Regions from separate parts of the Streptomyces sp. NPDC050504 genome, predicted to be linked through region 3. Evidence: riboswitches for the same ligand, from Rfam matches in the RefSeq annotation. Region 3 holds a riboswitch; each other region holds the start of a gene.
What was found. Region 3 has a riboswitch for cyclic di-AMP ahead of ACIBNE_RS15290 (M23 family metallopeptidase). Riboswitches for the same ligand answer to the same signal wherever they lie in the genome.
Positions count from the first base shown of each region.

Region 1: linked by a shared signal. The riboswitch ahead of ACIBNE_RS11435 (M23 family metallopeptidase) and the one ahead of ACIBNE_RS15290 (M23 family metallopeptidase) in region 3 are both predicted to bind cyclic di-AMP.
Region 2: linked by a shared signal. The riboswitch ahead of ACIBNE_RS01830 (peptidoglycan DD-metalloendopeptidase family protein) and the one ahead of ACIBNE_RS15290 (M23 family metallopeptidase) in region 3 are both predicted to bind cyclic di-AMP.

Region 1 covers NZ_JBITHO010000003.1:20,397-27,813, reverse strand. Annotated here, with positions in the region: gene ACIBNE_RS11460 (hypothetical protein) at 1-28, opposite strand, end outside; gene ACIBNE_RS11455 (MFS transporter) at 253-1,497, opposite strand; gene ACIBNE_RS11450 (hypothetical protein) at 1,774-2,157, shown strand; tRNA gene ACIBNE_RS11445 (tRNA-Met) at 2,684-2,757, shown strand; gene ACIBNE_RS11440 (PP2C family protein-serine/threonine phosphatase) at 2,914-4,068, shown strand; cyclic di-AMP (ydaO/yuaA leader) riboswitch at 4,294-4,427, shown strand; gene ACIBNE_RS11435 (M23 family metallopeptidase) at 4,439-5,476, shown strand; gene ACIBNE_RS11430 (aldo/keto reductase) at 5,632-6,576, shown strand; gene ACIBNE_RS11425 (PrsW family intramembrane metalloprotease) at 6,661-7,417, opposite strand, start outside.
Region 2 covers NZ_JBITHO010000001.1:420,660-428,076, forward strand. Annotated here, with positions in the region: gene ACIBNE_RS01815 (GMC family oxidoreductase) at 1-216, shown strand, start outside; gene ACIBNE_RS01820 (peroxidase family protein) at 213-2,024, shown strand; gene ACIBNE_RS01825 (patatin-like phospholipase family protein) at 2,107-3,081, shown strand; cyclic di-AMP (ydaO/yuaA leader) riboswitch at 3,383-3,562, shown strand; gene ACIBNE_RS01830 (peptidoglycan DD-metalloendopeptidase family protein) at 3,567-4,598, shown strand; gene ACIBNE_RS01835 (SGNH/GDSL hydrolase family protein) at 4,819-5,637, shown strand; gene ACIBNE_RS01840 (STM4011 family radical SAM protein) at 5,609-6,529, opposite strand; gene ACIBNE_RS01845 (STM4012 family radical SAM protein) at 6,537-7,417, opposite strand, start outside.
Region 3 covers NZ_JBITHO010000003.1:976,701-984,117, forward strand. Annotated here, with positions in the region: gene ACIBNE_RS15260 (hypothetical protein) at 1-100, shown strand, start outside; gene ACIBNE_RS15265 (hypothetical protein) at 196-897, opposite strand; gene ACIBNE_RS15270 (MFS transporter) at 1,122-2,366, opposite strand; gene ACIBNE_RS15275 (hypothetical protein) at 2,643-3,026, shown strand; tRNA gene ACIBNE_RS15280 (tRNA-Met) at 3,553-3,626, shown strand; gene ACIBNE_RS15285 (PP2C family protein-serine/threonine phosphatase) at 3,783-4,937, shown strand; cyclic di-AMP (ydaO/yuaA leader) riboswitch at 5,163-5,296, shown strand; gene ACIBNE_RS15290 (M23 family metallopeptidase) at 5,308-6,345, shown strand; gene ACIBNE_RS15295 (aldo/keto reductase) at 6,501-7,417, shown strand, end outside.

The DNA of each region.
Region 1 (7,417 bases), 960 kb from region 3:
TGTGTTCGCCGTCAACCAACTTCGTCACTGGCTCATCGCAACTTGGCCAGTAGCAAGTTCCCCGACATAAAGACATCAATGCCGCGTGAGTTCCTGGTGTGTACTTCCGAATCTCACCCATTGGCCTGCCCCTAGGTCCCTATGAGGATGAGGATCCTAGACGTCACCCACTGGCAGCACATTTGCCCTTTTCTTGCCAAGTAGGCGTAACTCGCCATCCACGCGAGGTCAGGTGTGGGTGCCTTCGGTGCGCTACTCCGCTGCCATCGCGTGTCCGCGCGTCGCCAGGGCTGGCAGAGCCGCATCCGGGCGCAGCCGCCGCGAGGAAGCGAGCAGCACGGCAAGCGCCGAGCCCGCCACCATGACGCCCCCCGTAACAAATGCACCGCGAGGCGATGCGTTGACCAGCAAGGGAAGGAGCAGCATCCCGGCCGTGCCACCCGTACGGATCACGGTTTGATCCACGGCCATTAGGCGCAGTCGCTCGGTCGGCGGGAACATGCCGAGGTGCGTCCGCAGGGTGACACTCGTCGCCGGGGTGACCAGACCGGTGAGCAGCGCGAGCAGGATCAGCGCAGGAAGGTGCAGCACCAGGCCCATGCACATGGTCGCTGCGCCTTGCACCGCCCATGCACCGCAGTAGACCGCCAACCAGCCCTCCGAACGGCGGTTGCTCGCCAGCGGGTTACCCAACAGGGCTCCGATTCCCACGGCCGCCGTGACGATCCCGTACACACCTGCCCCGGCGCCGTAACGGGTCGCCAGCAGTGCGGGCATGCCAACCGCCGTTACCGCCGAGCAGAACAGCGCGACGCCATGCACACCGATGGCCAGTCCGACACGGGGATGCGCCCGCAAGACCGGCCAGGCCGGCACCGACTCCCCTGGCCGAACCGGTGCTTCGCCAGCCGTGGTCGCGATACAGCGCGCCAGCCACCCGAGCGCGACCGCCGACACCGCGAACGTCACCCCGTTCAGTGCGAAGAGCTGCACCTCGGAGACGACCAGGAGCAGCAGCCCGATACTCGCCGGGCCCGCGATCCGGGCGATCCGGCCCGTGAGGTCGAGCAGCCCCGTGATCTGTTGCACCTTTTCCGGCTCGACCAGGTCGGGCACCAGGGCTCCGAGGTTCGGATCGAACAGCGCACCCAGTGTGCCGAGCACCAGCACGCCGACAAGCAGCGCAGCGATGCCGTGGCCGTCCGGTGACCACAGGAACGGCAGCGCGACCGCCACCGCACCCCGCGCCCCGTCCACTAACGCCAGAGACCCGAACGAGGAGAACCGGGCAACCACGTGTCGGCCGACTGTCCCGAGCGCGATGTACGGCACAGACTCGGCGACTGCCACCAGGCCCATGAGCGAGGCCGATCCGGTCGACGCGTATACGACCCACATGACTGCGAGCGCATACAGCCGATCACCCAGGACGGACAGGCTCTGTGCCAGCCACAGCACCAGTACGGGCCGCTGCCGCAGCAGCCGCAGGTAACCCATGAGCCCTCCGGGCCGAGACGTGCCAGACCGGGAGCAGTAACCCCAGTCGAATCGGCGCTCACACTAGGGCCAGGGACCACAGCGGAGTTGGGGTTCCCAGGTGCTTCACACGATCGCGGCACAGACGTCCGGCAACGTGCGTATCGAGTCCTGCTGCGAGTGTCTGTGCCAGCTGTGGCCCGGGTGAAGCCAAGAGATGTACCGACCTGGCAGCGCCCCCAGCGCGCCTGTCTGCGCCCTCCCCCGCCAGGTAGTCGCGCAGTACGGTCCGCGAGCATGAGGGGGATTCGCACCTATTGGGGATTCGTGGCTCTTGCCGCGTTGATCGTTGCGTGGGGCAACAGCGACTCGGTGCCACTGATTGCGACTCTGTCGCTCGCCGTTACGGCCTATGCGCTCTTTCAGGTTCCCGTGTGGTGCGGAGCTGTGAATCGAGACGGTCGCACCTACTGCCGGAAGAACGCGTCAGGCATTTTGATGGGGTGCAGCCTGCGTCAGCACCGCTGGCAGAAGATGAAGATGATCGTGCTGCGCAGCAAGGTGGGGGATGTCTCCAGGGCCGTGTTCCCTACGGCCAAGGAAAAGTTCGCTGCGTTCCTGGCTGTGGGTGGGTTAGCTTCCGCAGTCGCAGCGGTCATCGTCCCGGTGATCACTGGGTAGGGCCGAGGCGGATCACGGTAACGGCCCATCCGCCCATGTCAGCACCGTCAAAGTGCGGGAGCGATGCGGGAGCGGACTCCCTTGGATCACCCCCTCGCGGACTCCCCGAGACCACCCCACCTGGACGAGGTACAGCCTCTGACCTGCGCAGGAGTCCGCGAGCGGGATCAAGATCCTCCGAGCTGGACGATCTCCTTTCGACTTTTAATCCGTTGGTTGTCGGTTCGAGTCCGACATGGCCTACCGACCGGAGGGTCGTCACCGACCCTCCGAACCGCACGCACCGCGGCCCGACCGGGACTTCCCGGTCGGGCCGCGGTGCGTTGCCCCGGCGCGGGGTGCTCGCGAGCCCGGTGCGCGCCCATGAGTTCTGACGGGTGCCTGCTGGGCGTCTGACGGGTGCCCGGCGGGTGCCTAGCGGGCGCCCAGCAGGTGCCCGGTGGGTCCCTTTCGGACCCGTCCCGCGCCACCCCGCCGAAACGTGGTTTTGATCTTGCTCCGGATGGCGTAAGGTTGTGTTCACCGACGCGGGGTGGAGCAGCTCGGTAGCTCGCTGGGCTCATAACCCAGAGGTCGCAGGTTCAAATCCTGTCCCCGCTACTGAAGACGAAAGCCCGGATTCCCAGGAATCCGGGCCTTCGTCGTGTCCGTCCCCCGGTTGGCCGACGCGGGCTCGCCGTACGGCGCTCCTGCGGACAGCCTGGACGGGGCGCGGTACCGTCCGCGGCCGTGCGCGGAGCGAGCGGGAGATCACCGGTGGGGCAGAGCGAACGGAGCGGCGAGGAGAAGAGCACCGGAAGGCTCCGGCGGTTCGTGCGGGTGCTGCCCGCCCTGATGATCGTCATCGGGTACCTCTTCGACTCGCTCACCCCTCCCGCGTACACCGCGTCCCCGATCTTCGCCGCCGCGCCCCTCGTCGCCGCCCCCTTCTTCTCGCTGCGCGTCACCGCGCTCACCGGCTTCGCCGCCGTGCTCGCCGTGTTCCTGCTCGACCTCGCCGACCACGGCTCCGGCCAGGTGCAGGCGATCACCGAACTGCTGACCGTCCTCACCGTCGCCGCGCTCGCGCTGCTCATCAACCGCGTCGTGCGCCGCAGCGGCGAGCGCCTCGCCTCCGCGCGCGTCATCGCCGAGACCGCGCAGCGCGCCGTGCTGCCCACGCCCGCGGAGCGCATCGGCGGGCTACAGGTCGCGGCGCGGTACGAGGCGGCGCAGGCGGACGCGTTCATCGGGGGCGACCTGTTCGCCGTGCAGGAGACGCCCCACGGGGTGCGGCTCGTCGTCGGGGACGTGCGCGGCAAGGGGCTCGGCGCGGTGGAGGCGGTCGCCGTCGTCATCGGCGCCTTCCGGGAGGCCGCCGAGCAGGAGAGCTCGCTGGAGGCCGTCGCCGGACGGCTGGAGCGGGCGCTCGCCCGCGAGGGCACGCGGCGGGACGGCCTCGACGCCTTCGAGGGGTTCACCACCGCCGTGCTCGCGGAGGTCCCGCGCGGCGAGGGGGTCGTACGGCTGGTCAACCGCGGCCACCCCGAGCCGCTGCTGCTGTACGCGGACGGGGCGGCCGAACTCCTCGAACCGGGCGAGCACGCGCTGCCGCTGGGCATGGGCGACCTGGGGACGTGGCCGGACCGCTCCGACGTGCGGCCGTTCCCCGCCGGCGCGACGCTGCTCTTCTACACCGACGGGCTCTCCGAGGCGCGGGACGCGGCCGGGGTCTTCTACGAGCCTGCCGCCCGCCTCGCCGGGCGGATCTTCCCCGGGCCCGAGGAGCTGCTCGACGCGCTCACCGACGACGTCCGGCTGCACACGGGCGGCGGGGGCTCGGACGACATGGCGCTGCTCGCGGTGGCGCGCCCGGGAGCGGGCCAGCCCGAGCGGCGCACGACCGTGAAGATCGTCAGCAACGGTACGTAGTCGAAGGGCACCGCTGCGCATAACATTTGACACAACGTCAGAAACCGACCTGTTGCCGGTGTGGATCGAGGGGCACTCAAATTGCCGGGTTTAGGGGTCCTTTGTAGCCATAAGTTCTGGCCGATCCGATGAACGATCAGTGGGAACAGCTTGGAATTCCGTTCGTGTGTCTATTAACGTTCGATAACGCAGCGCGGTCGTCCCAGCCGTCGCAAGAGACGGCGCCGCGCGCGAACGCCGAATTCCGCAAGGGAACCGGGGAACCAATCCTTGGGGTGAATCGGGTCGAACGTGACCCGTAGGAGACCTTCCTGCTCCGAACCCGTCAGCTAACCCGGTAGGCGTGAAGGAAGGAAAGGAGTGCGCCTCCGTGGCGTCCAACAGTCCTGCTCCCGAAGCTCCCTTCGCGACCGGTTTCTCCGGATCCGCCGGTCCGTCGGACGTTCCCGGGGGTGAGGACGAGCGCAGCTGGGGCGAGTGGAACCCGACCGCGGAATCGATTCGTCCGGTCCGCGGCAAGCACCGTGTCGCCAAGCAGCGCGGGCTCGCCCGCAGCTCCACCGTCCTCGGTGTCGGCGTCATCGCGGCCGTCGGCGCGGGCGGCATCGCCACCGCGCAGGACAAGCCCCCGGTCTCCATCACCCTTCCCGACCTGCCGGTCGTCGGCGCCCTCTTCGAGGAGGAGCCGGACGCCAAGACCGAGGCCGCCCAGGCCGCGGACGCCGCCCCCCTCTCCACCGCGGGCGTCACCACCGCCGAGGCGCAGCAGGGCAGCACCGACGCGGGCGAGGCGCTGCGCGCCAGGATCCTCCAGCAGGCCGAGCAGCAGCAGGCGAGCGCCGACGCGCAGGCCGGGGCCGCCGCGAAGGCGGCCGCGGAGAAGGCGGCCGCCGAGCAGGCCGCCAAGCAGCAGAGCGAGGCCGAGAAGAAGGCCGCCGAGGCGAAGCGCAAGGCCGAGGAGGCCGCCAAGGCCAAGGCCGAGGCGGAGCGCCTGGCGAAGCTCGCCGCGAGCTTCTCGCTGCCCCTCTCCTCGTACTCCATCACCGCCGTCTACGGCCAGTCCGGCTCCATGTGGTCCTCGGGCCAGCACACCGGCCTGGACTTCGCCGCCCCCAGAGGCACCCCGCTCAAGGCCGTCCACAGCGCCACGGTCAAGTCGGCCGGCTGGCACAACTCGTACGGCTACCTCACCGTCCTGGAGCTGGAGGACGGCACCGAGGTCTGGTACGCCCACCAGTCCTCGATCTCCGTCAGCGTCGGCCAGAAGGTCAGCACCGGCCAGGTCATCGGCAACGTCGGCGCGAGCGGCAACGTGACCGGCGAGCACCTGCACATGGAGGTGCACACGCCGGGCGGCGGCGGCATCGACCCGGGCGCGTGGCTGCGCTCCAAGGGCCTCACCTACTGAGGTCCCCCGCTCTTCCGAGCCACCGGCGGCTCTGGCGCTCACCCCCCGACGCCAGAGCCGCCGGTTCTTTCGTGCGGTGTGTACGGGTCGTGAAATCGCGCTCAGGACGGGCGCGCGCCGGAATAGCGCGGCTCCCGGGCGAGGTTGATCCGCTCATGACCACACTTCGCCGCCTCGGCGCCTCCGACCTCGCCGTCTTCCCGCTTGCCCTCGGCGCCAACGTCTTCGGCTGGACCGCGGACGAGGAGCAGTCGTTCGCGGTGCTCGACGCGTACGCCGCCGCGGGCGGCAACTTCATCGACACCGCCGACTCCTACTCCGCCTGGGTCGACGGCAACGAGGGCGGCGAGTCCGAGACCGTCATCGGCAACTGGCTGGCCTCGCGCGGCAACCGCGACGACGTCGTCATCGCCACGAAGGTCGGGGCGCACCCCGAGTACAAGGGGCTCGCGCCCGCGACGGTCAAGGGGGCGGTCGAGGAGTCGCTGCGGCGGCTGCGCACCGACCGCATCGACCTCTACTACACGCACTTCGACGACCCCGCCGTGCCGGTGGAGGAGATCGTGACGGCGCTCGACCAGCTGGTGCGCGAGGGCAAGGTGCGGGAGGTCGCCGCGTCGAACATCTCGCCGGAACGGCTCCGTGACTCGCTGGACTTCGCGGACCGCGAGGGCCTCGCCAAGTACGTGGCCCTCCAGCCGCACTACAACCTCGTGTCGCGCGACACCTACGAGGGGCGGCTCCAGGAGACCGCGTCCCGCGCGGGCCTCGCGGCGGTGCCCTACTACGCGCTCGCCGCGGGCTTCCTGACGGGCAAGTACCGGGAGGGCGCGCGGGTGGAGAGCGCGCGGGCCGCGGGGGCCGGCAAGCACCTGGAGACCGAGCGGGGGCGGCGGGTGCTCGCGGCGCTGGACGGGATCGCGCGGGAGCGGGGGGCCGCGGTGGCGAGCGTCGCGCTCGCGTGGCTGGCGGCGCGGCCGACGGTGGTCGCGCCGATCGCCTCGGCGAGGACGCCGGAGCAGCTGCCGGCGCTGCTCGCCGTCGCGGAGCTGGAACTGACGGAGGCGGAGGTCGGGGCGCTGAACAGGGCGTCCGCGTAAGGGGGCGGGTGCCCCGCTCCCGCGCAGTTACCCGCGACCCGTGCAGGGGCGCGGGGAACCGCGCGCTCCTTTGACGCTCCCGGGCTACGCGCGGTACGGGTTGTACCCGGCGTACGGGTAAGGCGCCCCCGGGTACGCCGCCCCGGGGTACGCCGCCCCCGGATGCGGCGCCCTCTGATGAGGCACGGGCGCCCCCATCCCGTACCCCTGCGCCGGTACCCACACCACCCGCCCGGTGACCCGCGCCGCATGGACCAGTGCGGGCCCCGCCACCCCCCGCCGCTCCCACAAGCACCGCAGCAGCTCCTGCTCGCGCGCGACGAACTCCGCCCCCGCCGCCCCCTGGTGCGCCCGGTGCCGCAGGAACGCCAGGGCCGTCGCGTACCCCTCGTACTCCGCGACCGTCCGCGCCGCCGCGGACCCCGTGCCCGCGGGGCCGTACGCCCGCCGCGCGTACTCCCGCGCCACGCGCCGCGCCCTCATCGACGACAGGGCCATCGGCTCCAGCGGCTGCAGCCACCCCGCCGCCGCGTACTCGGGCAGCCGCGCACCGACCGTGCGCAGCTCCCGCTGCCGGGTCCAGACCGCGAGCCAGGTCAGCAGCGCGAAGGCGGGCACCATGAAACCGGCGTAGACGATGTAGAAGCCGTACGGGCCGAACGCGGCGGCCGAGCCGTTCCACAGCGCGTGCACGCCCATCGCCAGCACCAGACCGAGCGACGGCAGCCCCCAGCGGCGTATTCGGCGGCCGCGCCCGGCCGCCCCGGTTGCCGCGGCCCCCGCCGCGATGCCGAAGCCGATGCCGGTCAGGACCGTGAACAGCGGATGCGCGAACGGCGAC
Region 2 (7,417 bases), on a different contig from region 3:
GGCCGCGCCGACGACCCCGCGGCGGTCGTCGACAGCGCCTTCCGGGTGCGCGGAGCCAAACGTCTGCGCATCGTGGACGCATCGGTCTTCCCGCGCATCCCCGGATTCTTCATCGCCGCGCCGCTCTACATGATCAGCGAAAAGGCCAGTGACGTGATCCTCGCCGACGCATCGGCCGCCACCCCGCGCACCACTTCCCGAAGGGGTACCTCATGAACTACCGGACCTCCCTGCCGTGGCGGATCGTCACGGGCGTCGCCGAGTACCTCGACCGCCGCATCGGCTGGGACAAGCTCCCCCTGCCGCTCGGCCTGGCCACCCTGCTCGGCCTGCGCGTCAGGCTCCGCCAGGAGAACCTGCACGACACCAACAAGATCCCGGCGGTCAACGTCCCCGAGCCCGCGCCGCCCGTCGAGTCGAACAAGGTCAACCGCACGTCGGACGGCAGCTACAACGACCTCGACAACCCGCGCATGGGCATGGCGGGCACCCGCTTCGGCCGGAACGTCCCGCTGGACAAGGTCCCGCCGGTCACCCCTGAGGACGTGCTCTCCACGCCGAACCCGCGCGAGGTCTCGCGCGCGCTGCTCACCCGCAAGGAGTTCATCGCGGCCGAGTCCGTGAACTCGCTGGTCGCGGCCTGGCTCCAGTTCATGATCCGCGACTGGTTCAGCCACGGCACCAGCCCGGCCGACCGCCCCTGGACCGTACCGCTCCTGGAGGACGACCCCTGGCCCGAGCGACCCATGCAGATCATGCGGACCCCCGACGACCCGACCCGGGACCCGCACGCGCCCGCCGGCACCCCCGACACCCGGATCAACGTCTTCTCGCACTGGTGGGACGCCTCGCAGATCTACGGCAACAGCGACGAGGAACTGCGCGCCCTGCGCACCGGCGAGCACGGCAAGCTGCACCTGTGGGACGACGAGCGGATGCCGTTCCCCTCCGACCCGGCCCGCGACCCCTCCCGCATCCCCGGCTTCTGGCTCGGCCTGGCCCTGCTCCAGTCGCTCTTCACCCGCGAGCACAACGCGATCTGCGACCGCCTCCACCAGGCGTACCCGAACTGGAACGACGAGGAGGTCTTCCAGCGCGCCCGGCTGGTCAATGCCGCCCTGCTCGCCAAGATCCACACCGTGGAGTGGACCCCCGCCGTCATCAGCCACCCGACCACCGTCACCGCGCTGCGCACCAACTGGTGGGGGCTCGCGGGCGAGCGGGTGCACAACCTCTTCGGCCGGATCAGCGACAGCGAGGTCGTCAGCGGCATCCCCGGCGCGAAGCACGACCACTACGGCATCCCGTACGCGCTCACCGAGGAGTTCGTCGCGGTCTACCGCATGCACCCGCTGGTGCGCGACGACTGGAAGCTGCGCGGCGCGAGCGACAACGAGACGCTGCGCGACTGTTCGTTCCGCGACATCGCGGGACCCGAGGCGCTGAAGGTCCTGGAGAGCATCTCCACGACCGACCTGCTCTACAGCTTCGGCACGCTGCACCCCGGGCTCGTCACGATGCACAACTTCCCGAAGTTCCTCCAGGAGTACGAGCGCCCCGACGGCCACCTCCAGGACCTGGCGGCCACCGACATCCTGCGCTCGCGCGAACTCGGCGTGCCCCGCTACAACGAATTCCGCCGGCTGCTGCGGCTGAAGCCCGCGGCGACCTTCGACGAGCTGACCGACAACCCCGAATGGGCCAAGGAGATCAAGCGGCTCTACGGCGGCGACGTGGAGAAGGTCGACCTCACCGTCGGCATGTTCGCCGAGAAGCTGCCGCGCGGCTTCGCCTTCAGCGACACCGCGTTCCGCATCTTCATCCTGATGGCGTCGCGCAGGCTCAACAGCGACCGGTTCTTCACCGACCACTACACCCCCGAGGTGTATTCGAAGGCCGGACTCGACTGGATCGACGACAACACGATGGTGACCGTGCTGCTGCGGCACCACCCCGAACTGCGCGCCGCGCTCGCGGGCAAGACGAACGCCTTCGTGCCCTGGAACGTCGCGGGCCGGGAGTGAGCCCGTCGGCAGCGGGCCCGTCGGCAGCGGGCCCGCCGGCCGGGAACGGAGCGGCGGGACAGGAGAGGCGGGAGGAGAGCGGATGACTGCGGGAGACCGCGCGGATCTCGTACTGGAGGGCGGCGGCGTCCGGGGACTCGGCTCGGCGGGAGCGGTGATCAGCCTCCTGGAGGACGGCTACAGCTTCCCGCGCGCCGCCGGGACCTCGGTGGGCGCCATCGCGGCGGCCTTCGTCGCCGCGGGCGTCGGCGCCAAGGAGCTGCGGGCGATCATGGACAGGCTGGACCTGGCCCGGATCCCCGACCGGGCGCCGCCCGGGATACCGCTGCTCAGCGAGGGCGTGTCGCTGCTCACCGGGCGCGGTGCCTACCGGGGCGAGTGGATCAAGGAGTGGCTGACCGAGGAGCTGGCCGACCTCGGCGTGGAGACCTTCGGCGACCTGCGGTACGACGACCCGGGCGCATCGGCCGACCTGCCGCTCGACCAGCGCTACAAGCTGGTCGTGATGGTCACCGACGTCACCCACGGGCGGCTGCTGCGGCTGCCCTGGGACTACCGGCGCTACGGCCTGGACCCGGACGAGCAGTCGGTCGCGGAAGCGGTGCGCTGCTCGCTGTCCATCCCGTTCTACTTCCAGCCCTGCACGCTGACCGACCGGGCCACGGGCGAGGAGTCCGTCATCGTCGACGGCGGCGTGCTGTCCAACTTCGCGGTGGAGATCTTCGACCGTACGGACGGCGAGGAGGCGCGCTGGCCCACCTTCGGCGTACGGATCCTGCCGGACCTGCCCGCGGGGATCGCCGAGCTCTTCCCCGCGCTGGCCGTGGTGATGTCGCCGCCGCTGAAGCTGGTGCAGCAGGTGGTGGCGACCGCACTGGTGGGCCGCGACCAGACGCAGCTGGAGCGGCCGGGCGTGCGCGACAGGACGATCACGGTGCAGTGCGCCGGGGTCGGCATCACGGACTTCCAGCTCGGGGACGAGGGGCGGGAGGCCGTGGTCGACGAGGGCAGGAAGGCGGCCGCGGAGTTCCTGCGGCGGCGGAGGGAGGAAAACTGAGGAGGGCCGAGGAGGGCTGCGTACGGCTGAGGAGGGCCGAGTACGGCTGAAGAGGCCTCCGCGCCGGGCGGGATGTCCGGATTAGGAGAATGCGCACGCATGTCTCCGGGGCCGTGAGCTGGATCATAGGCGTGACCGTGCGTCGCGACGTACAGAAGTAAATTCCTTTCCGAATCCGGGAATTGGACGCCCGTATTCGACAGAGGGTGACGAGAATCCATGCCGATCAAGAGGCATGGATTCTCGTGTTTCCCGAGTGGCTTGTTCCGGTGGAGCCGGGTCGATTACGGTCACCGTCAATCCGGGTGGACCGCCGAATCCTGCCACCTCCCGGAATCCGCACCCATCCACGTGTGGCAGGAGCGGGGGACCCAGGCAGTACGCCGAGACACCTCGGCTCGGGGTGAAGCCGCGCAGCAGCGCGGCCGGGCATCTCCAGCCCGAACCCGACAGCTCACCTCGCAGGCGCCGGAGAGGAATTCGCCATGCCCGCGAAGGGTAAGCACCGCCGTCCGAAGTCGAATCCCGTCTCCCGCGGCATGGTCGTCGCAGGGACCGGCGGCGCCGCACTGGCGCTGCCGCTGTTCGCCGCCACCGGCGCGAACGCCGCTCAGAAGGCGGCGCCCGCCGCCGCTCCCGCCGCGTCCGTCGCCGCTTCCGCCCAGACCTCCGCCCATGCCTCCGTCCAGGTCGCGGTCAAGGCCGCGCCGCAGGCCGCGCCCGCGCAGGCGGCGCCGGCCACCACCACCTACTCCGTGCGGACCGGCGACCACCTCTCGAAGATCGCCGACGAGCACCGCCTGGCGGGCGGCTGGCAGAAGCTGTACGCGGACAACCGCGCGACCGTCGGCGACGACCCCGGGTTCATCCTGCCCGGCATGAAGCTGACCCTCGGCGGCAAGGCGAAGGGCGGCGCGGCGGCGGAGTCCCGCGAGGCCGCGCCGCGCGCCGAGCGCTCGCACAAGGAGCAGGTGCCGAAGGCGTCGTACTCCTCGGGCGACCAGGGCTCGTCGGAGTCCTCCGGCGACCGCGGTTCGTCGAACGACCGGGGCTCGTCCTCCGGCGAGGAGCGCGGCCGGGAGTCCGGCGGTTCCGGGCGCGTCAGCGGCGGCGGCTTCACCACCCCCGTCTCCGGCGCCAACGTCACCACCCAGTACCGCGCGTCGGGCTCCAGCTGGTCCAGCGGCTACCACACGGGCGTGGACTTCGCGGCCTCGTCCGGCACCACCGTCAGGGCCGTGGGCGCGGGCACCGTCGTCTCGGCCGGCTGGTCCGGCGCGTACGGCAACGAGGTCGTCATCCGCCACACGGACGGCACCTACTCCCAGTACGCGCACCTGTCCTCGCTCGGCGTCTCCTCCGGGCAGGACGTCGACGGCGGCGACCGGATCGGCTACTCGGGCTCCACCGGAAACTCCACCGGACCGCACCTCCACTTCGAGATCCGCACCGGCCCCGGCTACGGCTCGGACATCGACCCGGTCTCCTACCTCCGGAGCCACGGCGTCTCGCTCTGACCCGCCGGCCCCTCGGAGCGCCCGGCCGGGCACCTCGCGGTCCGCGCGGCGCCCCCGTCCCGCCCCCGCCCCTCCCCGGGCAGGGGCGGGGGCGGGGGCGCCGCGCGCATTCGCGCTTATTCCGGCTTTACCAAAAACTGACCGGGTGGGCTATGTCACCCCACGTCAACCCCTTATTACGGTCGCGTAAGTCACAATCGGACAGGCAGGATGTTCGTTTGTGGCAGACGATTCGAGATTCAATAACAGTGGCGCCATCGGGTCGTACGCGGCTGTCGGCGACAGCTTCACCGAGGGCGTCGGAGACCCCGGCCCCGACGGAACCTTCGTCGGCTGGGCCGACCGGCTCGCCGTCCTCCTCGCCGACCAGCTCCCCGAACACGCCTTCCACTACGCCAACCTTGCCGTCCGCGGCAGGCTCCTCGACCAGATCGTCGAGGAACAGGTCCCGCGCGCCAAGGAACTCGCCCCCGACCTGGTGACCTTCTGCGCGGGCGGCAACGACATCATCCGCCCCGGCACCGACCCGGACGAGGTCGCCGAGCGCTTCGAGCGTGCCGTCGCCGACCTGGCCTCCTCGGTCGGCACGGTCATGGTGACCACCGGCTTCGACACCCGGGGCGTGGCCCTGCTGCGCCATCTGCGCGGCAAGATCGCCACGTACAACGGCCACGTGCGGGCCATCGCGGACCGCTACGGCTGCCCGGTGCTCGACCTGTGGTCCCTCAAGTCCGTCCAGGACCGGCGCGCCTGGGACGACGACCGGCTGCACCTCTCGGCCGAGGGCCACACCCGGGTCGCGCTGCGCGCGGGACAGGTGCTCGGCCTGGAGGTCCCGGCCGACCCCGACCAGGAGTGGCCCCCGCTGCCGCCGCGCGGCACCCTCGAAGTGCGGCGCGACGACATCCACTGGGCGCGCGAGTACCTGGTGCCGTGGATCGGGCGACGGCTGCGCGGCGAGTCCTCGGGCGACCACGTCGAGGCCAAGGGCGACGTCGACCCGTACGAACTCAAGTCGCTGATCGAGCCGCGCGTCTGACGGACGGGTCGGGCAGCCGGACGGCTGCCCCCGCCCCCGCCCCTCTCGCCCCCGCCGTCGGTATCCGCTCCAGGACCCCGCCCGCGAACGCGTCGTACAGCGGCAGCGACTCCAGGTGGACGTACCCGATGTGGCAGTCGCAGACGGCCAGCGGGCAGGCGCGCGGCCGCAGCGCGGCGCGGTACGACCCGTCGTAGAGGTTGCCCAGCTCCGCCCGGACGAAGTGGCAGCGCCGCACCGTGCCGTCGCCGTCCACCGAGACGACGGACTCGCCGGTGCGGCACGGCAGCCCCGCCGAGCGGTGCGGAACGCGGCTGTAGGGGAACAGCGGGTCGATCCCGGTCCAGACCTCGGCCTCCGCGTCTGTGTAGGTGTGGCCTTCGGCGGCGTTGACCCACAGGTAGACGTGCGCCGGGAGGTCCGCGCGCAGTCGGCGGGCGTGCTCCAGGTGCTCGGCGAGGCCGACGACGCCGACGCTGAACCGGATCCCGCGCGCGGCGAGGTCGCGGCACTTCGCCAGGAACCTGTCGTACGGCGTCTGACCCGGGTGGTACGTGCACCACAGCGCGACCGTCTCTGGATCGGCGTCCGCGAGCCAGTCCGTGCGGCAGCTGAGGTTCGTCTGGATGGCCACCCGGCGGACGTGCGGCAGCCGCGAGAGCTCGGCCAGCGCGCGCCGGTACCAGGAGCGCACCAGGCCCTCGCCCCACGGGGTGAACAGCACCGACAGCCGGTCGTCCGTCTGCTCGGCCGCCCAGCCCGCGAACCGCTCCAGCGCGGCCCGGTCGGCGCGCAACTGCTCGCGGCTGTCGCGCCGCTTGGCGAACGGGCAGTACGGACAGTCGTAGTCGCAGGAGGCCAGCGGCCCCCGGTAGAGAACGGTCAGGTCCACGCGGGCCTCACTTCCTCTCGTACGCGGCCATGGCGGCGCGCACGGCGGGGGAGAAGAGCATCGGGCCGAGCGCGTCGGAGTGCGCCAGGCCCTCCGGGCTCAGCCGCAGCAGCCCGTCGGGCGCGGCCCCGTCCAGCCAGCCGAGCGCGGCGAACCGGGCCAGCTCGGCCGGGAAGTCCTCGGCGGGCGGACGCCCGAAGCGCGCCGCGTACTCGGCGCTCTCCAGGCCCTTCGCCTGGAGCAGCGACTGGAGGAGGTGGCGGCGCCCGGCCTCGTTTGCCCCGTCGCCGTCGACCCGGTAGCCGACCTCGGCGCGGTCGAAGTCCTCGGTCTCCGTGTACGCGTCGATGATCGTGCGTATCTCCCGCATGTCGACGGCGTAGTCGAAGGAGTAGTGCAGCGCCGAGGTGTACGAGCGGGCGCCGCAGCCCAGGCCGATCATGCCGTCCGTCTGGCAGGCGTAGTCGTCGGGGCCCTCGTGCACCGGCCCCGGGCGGCGGAACATCCGCATCGACACCTGTTCGTAGCCCCGGGCGACGAGGTGGTCGCGGCCCCTGCGGTACAGGTCGAGCCGCTGCGCGTCCCAGGCCGCGTCGCCGCCCGCGCCCAGCCTGCCGAGACCGGTCAGCGGGCGCACGTACAGCGGATAGAGGTACAGCTCCTCCGGCTCCCAGGCCAGGGCGGCGTCCAGCGAGTACCGCCAGGTCTTCGGGGTCTGCCCGTCGATGCCGTAGATCAGGTCGACGTTCAGGACCGGGATCCCGGCGTCGCGGATCCGCCCCAGCGCCGCCTCCACGTCGGCGCGGCGCTGCGGACGCACCGCCGCGCGCGCCTCCTCCTCCACGAAGCTCTGCACGCCGATGCTCAGCCGCGTCGCGCCCCGCTCCG
Region 3 (7,417 bases):
GATCTACACCGAGATCGGCGTCCCCTTCGAGAACGTCACCGTAGAGCACTGGCTCGCCCTCGAAGCGGCCCAGTGGAAGGCGGATGAGCGGCCCGCATAGTCGCTCGGCATCCGTTGTTTCGGTGACCACCTCCCTGTAAGCCCCTCGGCCCCCGTCGCGTCTGAACCACGCGGTGGGGGTCGAGTGCCGCCTACCTAGTATTCGCCCCGAGCATTTCGGAGTTGCCGTGCTGCGTCCTTGAGTTGAAAGATGAGGTCTTCTAGACCCCGCAGCTCTTCAACAGCTTCATGCAACATACTGGCGTGCTCTTCGACCCCCTGTAGGCGATTCGCGGCAGACTGTAGATTACCGGCGTTCTCTTCGAGTCCTCGCAGGTCGTTTGCGGCAGATCGCAGCATGCTGGCGTTATCCTCCAAGCCGCCAAGGTCGCGTGCCGCAGATTGCAGGGCCCACACTGCGTCAGGGTCAATGCCGAAACCGTGGACGCGAGGGTCGGAGAGCTCGTCAAGCAGTACGCGCAGCGTGTTTGCTGCTTCCGGTGCGATCCTGGCCAACTCCGTGAGCGCATCACTCGTCTCATCGAGAAACGATTCAAACGATTCGCTGACAAGCTCCCGGAATCTTTCTTCTGTGAGCCCTCGAAGCCCTTGAAGTGCGGCTATGCCAGCTGACTCGCGTTCGTTCTTCCAGGCTTCAAGCACCTTGATTGTGTATTGGTCGCTGTCTCGGCCGTCCACGCGGACGTGATGTGCCTTGCAGAGCAACAGGAGGTTCTTGAAGTCGTTCTTCTCTTCGAGGGTTAGGGTCTGGTCGAAACGCTTTCCTCCTGAACTCACGGCACGGATGTGTGCGATTTCCAGGTTAAGGATGTGTTCGCCGTCAACCAACTTCGTCACTGGCTCATCGCAACTTGGCCAGTAGCAAGTTCCCCGACATAAAGACATCAATGCCGCGTGAGTTCCTGGTGTGTACTTCCGAATCTCACCCATTGGCCTGCCCCTAGGTCCCTATGAGGATGAGGATCCTAGACGTCACCCACTGGCAGCACATTTGCCCTTTTCTTGCCAAGTAGGCGTAACTCGCCATCCACGCGAGGTCAGGTGTGGGTGCCTTCGGTGCGCTACTCCGCTGCCATCGCGTGTCCGCGCGTCGCCAGGGCTGGCAGAGCCGCATCCGGGCGCAGCCGCCGCGAGGAAGCGAGCAGCACGGCAAGCGCCGAGCCCGCCACCATGACGCCCCCCGTAACAAATGCACCGCGAGGCGATGCGTTGACCAGCAAGGGAAGGAGCAGCATCCCGGCCGTGCCACCCGTACGGATCACGGTTTGATCCACGGCCATTAGGCGCAGTCGCTCGGTCGGCGGGAACATGCCGAGGTGCGTCCGCAGGGTGACACTCGTCGCCGGGGTGACCAGACCGGTGAGCAGCGCGAGCAGGATCAGCGCAGGAAGGTGCAGCACCAGGCCCATGCACATGGTCGCTGCGCCTTGCACCGCCCATGCACCGCAGTAGACCGCCAACCAGCCCTCCGAACGGCGGTTGCTCGCCAGCGGGTTACCCAACAGGGCTCCGATTCCCACGGCCGCCGTGACGATCCCGTACACACCTGCCCCGGCGCCGTAACGGGTCGCCAGCAGTGCGGGCATGCCAACCGCCGTTACCGCCGAGCAGAACAGCGCGACGCCATGCACACCGATGGCCAGTCCGACACGGGGATGCGCCCGCAAGACCGGCCAGGCCGGCACCGACTCCCCTGGCCGAACCGGTGCTTCGCCAGCCGTGGTCGCGATACAGCGCGCCAGCCACCCGAGCGCGACCGCCGACACCGCGAACGTCACCCCGTTCAGTGCGAAGAGCTGCACCTCGGAGACGACCAGGAGCAGCAGCCCGATACTCGCCGGGCCCGCGATCCGGGCGATCCGGCCCGTGAGGTCGAGCAGCCCCGTGATCTGTTGCACCTTTTCCGGCTCGACCAGGTCGGGCACCAGGGCTCCGAGGTTCGGATCGAACAGCGCACCCAGTGTGCCGAGCACCAGCACGCCGACAAGCAGCGCAGCGATGCCGTGGCCGTCCGGTGACCACAGGAACGGCAGCGCGACCGCCACCGCACCCCGCGCCCCGTCCACTAACGCCAGAGACCCGAACGAGGAGAACCGGGCAACCACGTGTCGGCCGACTGTCCCGAGCGCGATGTACGGCACAGACTCGGCGACTGCCACCAGGCCCATGAGCGAGGCCGATCCGGTCGACGCGTATACGACCCACATGACTGCGAGCGCATACAGCCGATCACCCAGGACGGACAGGCTCTGTGCCAGCCACAGCACCAGTACGGGCCGCTGCCGCAGCAGCCGCAGGTAACCCATGAGCCCTCCGGGCCGAGACGTGCCAGACCGGGAGCAGTAACCCCAGTCGAATCGGCGCTCACACTAGGGCCAGGGACCACAGCGGAGTTGGGGTTCCCAGGTGCTTCACACGATCGCGGCACAGACGTCCGGCAACGTGCGTATCGAGTCCTGCTGCGAGTGTCTGTGCCAGCTGTGGCCCGGGTGAAGCCAAGAGATGTACCGACCTGGCAGCGCCCCCAGCGCGCCTGTCTGCGCCCTCCCCCGCCAGGTAGTCGCGCAGTACGGTCCGCGAGCATGAGGGGGATTCGCACCTATTGGGGATTCGTGGCTCTTGCCGCGTTGATCGTTGCGTGGGGCAACAGCGACTCGGTGCCACTGATTGCGACTCTGTCGCTCGCCGTTACGGCCTATGCGCTCTTTCAGGTTCCCGTGTGGTGCGGAGCTGTGAATCGAGACGGTCGCACCTACTGCCGGAAGAACGCGTCAGGCATTTTGATGGGGTGCAGCCTGCGTCAGCACCGCTGGCAGAAGATGAAGATGATCGTGCTGCGCAGCAAGGTGGGGGATGTCTCCAGGGCCGTGTTCCCTACGGCCAAGGAAAAGTTCGCTGCGTTCCTGGCTGTGGGTGGGTTAGCTTCCGCAGTCGCAGCGGTCATCGTCCCGGTGATCACTGGGTAGGGCCGAGGCGGATCACGGTAACGGCCCATCCGCCCATGTCAGCACCGTCAAAGTGCGGGAGCGATGCGGGAGCGGACTCCCTTGGATCACCCCCTCGCGGACTCCCCGAGACCACCCCACCTGGACGAGGTACAGCCTCTGACCTGCGCAGGAGTCCGCGAGCGGGATCAAGATCCTCCGAGCTGGACGATCTCCTTTCGACTTTTAATCCGTTGGTTGTCGGTTCGAGTCCGACATGGCCTACCGACCGGAGGGTCGTCACCGACCCTCCGAACCGCACGCACCGCGGCCCGACCGGGACTTCCCGGTCGGGCCGCGGTGCGTTGCCCCGGCGCGGGGTGCTCGCGAGCCCGGTGCGCGCCCATGAGTTCTGACGGGTGCCTGCTGGGCGTCTGACGGGTGCCCGGCGGGTGCCTAGCGGGCGCCCAGCAGGTGCCCGGTGGGTCCCTTTCGGACCCGTCCCGCGCCACCCCGCCGAAACGTGGTTTTGATCTTGCTCCGGATGGCGTAAGGTTGTGTTCACCGACGCGGGGTGGAGCAGCTCGGTAGCTCGCTGGGCTCATAACCCAGAGGTCGCAGGTTCAAATCCTGTCCCCGCTACTGAAGACGAAAGCCCGGATTCCCAGGAATCCGGGCCTTCGTCGTGTCCGTCCCCCGGTTGGCCGACGCGGGCTCGCCGTACGGCGCTCCTGCGGACAGCCTGGACGGGGCGCGGTACCGTCCGCGGCCGTGCGCGGAGCGAGCGGGAGATCACCGGTGGGGCAGAGCGAACGGAGCGGCGAGGAGAAGAGCACCGGAAGGCTCCGGCGGTTCGTGCGGGTGCTGCCCGCCCTGATGATCGTCATCGGGTACCTCTTCGACTCGCTCACCCCTCCCGCGTACACCGCGTCCCCGATCTTCGCCGCCGCGCCCCTCGTCGCCGCCCCCTTCTTCTCGCTGCGCGTCACCGCGCTCACCGGCTTCGCCGCCGTGCTCGCCGTGTTCCTGCTCGACCTCGCCGACCACGGCTCCGGCCAGGTGCAGGCGATCACCGAACTGCTGACCGTCCTCACCGTCGCCGCGCTCGCGCTGCTCATCAACCGCGTCGTGCGCCGCAGCGGCGAGCGCCTCGCCTCCGCGCGCGTCATCGCCGAGACCGCGCAGCGCGCCGTGCTGCCCACGCCCGCGGAGCGCATCGGCGGGCTACAGGTCGCGGCGCGGTACGAGGCGGCGCAGGCGGACGCGTTCATCGGGGGCGACCTGTTCGCCGTGCAGGAGACGCCCCACGGGGTGCGGCTCGTCGTCGGGGACGTGCGCGGCAAGGGGCTCGGCGCGGTGGAGGCGGTCGCCGTCGTCATCGGCGCCTTCCGGGAGGCCGCCGAGCAGGAGAGCTCGCTGGAGGCCGTCGCCGGACGGCTGGAGCGGGCGCTCGCCCGCGAGGGCACGCGGCGGGACGGCCTCGACGCCTTCGAGGGGTTCACCACCGCCGTGCTCGCGGAGGTCCCGCGCGGCGAGGGGGTCGTACGGCTGGTCAACCGCGGCCACCCCGAGCCGCTGCTGCTGTACGCGGACGGGGCGGCCGAACTCCTCGAACCGGGCGAGCACGCGCTGCCGCTGGGCATGGGCGACCTGGGGACGTGGCCGGACCGCTCCGACGTGCGGCCGTTCCCCGCCGGCGCGACGCTGCTCTTCTACACCGACGGGCTCTCCGAGGCGCGGGACGCGGCCGGGGTCTTCTACGAGCCTGCCGCCCGCCTCGCCGGGCGGATCTTCCCCGGGCCCGAGGAGCTGCTCGACGCGCTCACCGACGACGTCCGGCTGCACACGGGCGGCGGGGGCTCGGACGACATGGCGCTGCTCGCGGTGGCGCGCCCGGGAGCGGGCCAGCCCGAGCGGCGCACGACCGTGAAGATCGTCAGCAACGGTACGTAGTCGAAGGGCACCGCTGCGCATAACATTTGACACAACGTCAGAAACCGACCTGTTGCCGGTGTGGATCGAGGGGCACTCAAATTGCCGGGTTTAGGGGTCCTTTGTAGCCATAAGTTCTGGCCGATCCGATGAACGATCAGTGGGAACAGCTTGGAATTCCGTTCGTGTGTCTATTAACGTTCGATAACGCAGCGCGGTCGTCCCAGCCGTCGCAAGAGACGGCGCCGCGCGCGAACGCCGAATTCCGCAAGGGAACCGGGGAACCAATCCTTGGGGTGAATCGGGTCGAACGTGACCCGTAGGAGACCTTCCTGCTCCGAACCCGTCAGCTAACCCGGTAGGCGTGAAGGAAGGAAAGGAGTGCGCCTCCGTGGCGTCCAACAGTCCTGCTCCCGAAGCTCCCTTCGCGACCGGTTTCTCCGGATCCGCCGGTCCGTCGGACGTTCCCGGGGGTGAGGACGAGCGCAGCTGGGGCGAGTGGAACCCGACCGCGGAATCGATTCGTCCGGTCCGCGGCAAGCACCGTGTCGCCAAGCAGCGCGGGCTCGCCCGCAGCTCCACCGTCCTCGGTGTCGGCGTCATCGCGGCCGTCGGCGCGGGCGGCATCGCCACCGCGCAGGACAAGCCCCCGGTCTCCATCACCCTTCCCGACCTGCCGGTCGTCGGCGCCCTCTTCGAGGAGGAGCCGGACGCCAAGACCGAGGCCGCCCAGGCCGCGGACGCCGCCCCCCTCTCCACCGCGGGCGTCACCACCGCCGAGGCGCAGCAGGGCAGCACCGACGCGGGCGAGGCGCTGCGCGCCAGGATCCTCCAGCAGGCCGAGCAGCAGCAGGCGAGCGCCGACGCGCAGGCCGGGGCCGCCGCGAAGGCGGCCGCGGAGAAGGCGGCCGCCGAGCAGGCCGCCAAGCAGCAGAGCGAGGCCGAGAAGAAGGCCGCCGAGGCGAAGCGCAAGGCCGAGGAGGCCGCCAAGGCCAAGGCCGAGGCGGAGCGCCTGGCGAAGCTCGCCGCGAGCTTCTCGCTGCCCCTCTCCTCGTACTCCATCACCGCCGTCTACGGCCAGTCCGGCTCCATGTGGTCCTCGGGCCAGCACACCGGCCTGGACTTCGCCGCCCCCAGAGGCACCCCGCTCAAGGCCGTCCACAGCGCCACGGTCAAGTCGGCCGGCTGGCACAACTCGTACGGCTACCTCACCGTCCTGGAGCTGGAGGACGGCACCGAGGTCTGGTACGCCCACCAGTCCTCGATCTCCGTCAGCGTCGGCCAGAAGGTCAGCACCGGCCAGGTCATCGGCAACGTCGGCGCGAGCGGCAACGTGACCGGCGAGCACCTGCACATGGAGGTGCACACGCCGGGCGGCGGCGGCATCGACCCGGGCGCGTGGCTGCGCTCCAAGGGCCTCACCTACTGAGGTCCCCCGCTCTTCCGAGCCACCGGCGGCTCTGGCGCTCACCCCCCGACGCCAGAGCCGCCGGTTCTTTCGTGCGGTGTGTACGGGTCGTGAAATCGCGCTCAGGACGGGCGCGCGCCGGAATAGCGCGGCTCCCGGGCGAGGTTGATCCGCTCATGACCACACTTCGCCGCCTCGGCGCCTCCGACCTCGCCGTCTTCCCGCTTGCCCTCGGCGCCAACGTCTTCGGCTGGACCGCGGACGAGGAGCAGTCGTTCGCGGTGCTCGACGCGTACGCCGCCGCGGGCGGCAACTTCATCGACACCGCCGACTCCTACTCCGCCTGGGTCGACGGCAACGAGGGCGGCGAGTCCGAGACCGTCATCGGCAACTGGCTGGCCTCGCGCGGCAACCGCGACGACGTCGTCATCGCCACGAAGGTCGGGGCGCACCCCGAGTACAAGGGGCTCGCGCCCGCGACGGTCAAGGGGGCGGTCGAGGAGTCGCTGCGGCGGCTGCGCACCGACCGCATCGACCTCTACTACACGCACTTCGACGACCCCGCCGTGCCGGTGGAGGAGATCGTGACGGCGCTCGACCAGCTGGTGCGCGAGGGCAAGGTGCGGGAGGTCGCCGCGTCGAACATCTCGCCGGAACGGCTCCGTGACTCGCTGGACTTCGCGGACCGCGAGGGCCTCGCCAAGTACGTGGCCCTCCAGCCGCACTACAACCTCGTGTCGCGCGACACCTACGAGGGGCGGCTCCAGGAGACCGCGTCCCGCGCGGGCCTCGCGGCGGTGCCCTACTACGCGCTCGCCGCGGGCTTCCTGACGGGCAAGTACCGGGAGGGCGCGCGGGTGGAGAGCGCGCGGGCCGCGGGGGCCGGCAAGCACCTGGAGACCGAGCGGGGGCGGCGGGTGCTCGCGGCGCTGGACGGGATCGCGCGGGAGCGGGGGGCCGCGGTGGCGAGCGTCGCGCTCGCGTGGCTGGCGGCGCGGCCGACGGTGGTCGCGCCGATCGCCTCGGCGAGGACGCCGGAGCAGCTGCCGGCGCTGCTCGCCGTCGCGGAGCTGGAACTGACGGAGGCGGAGGT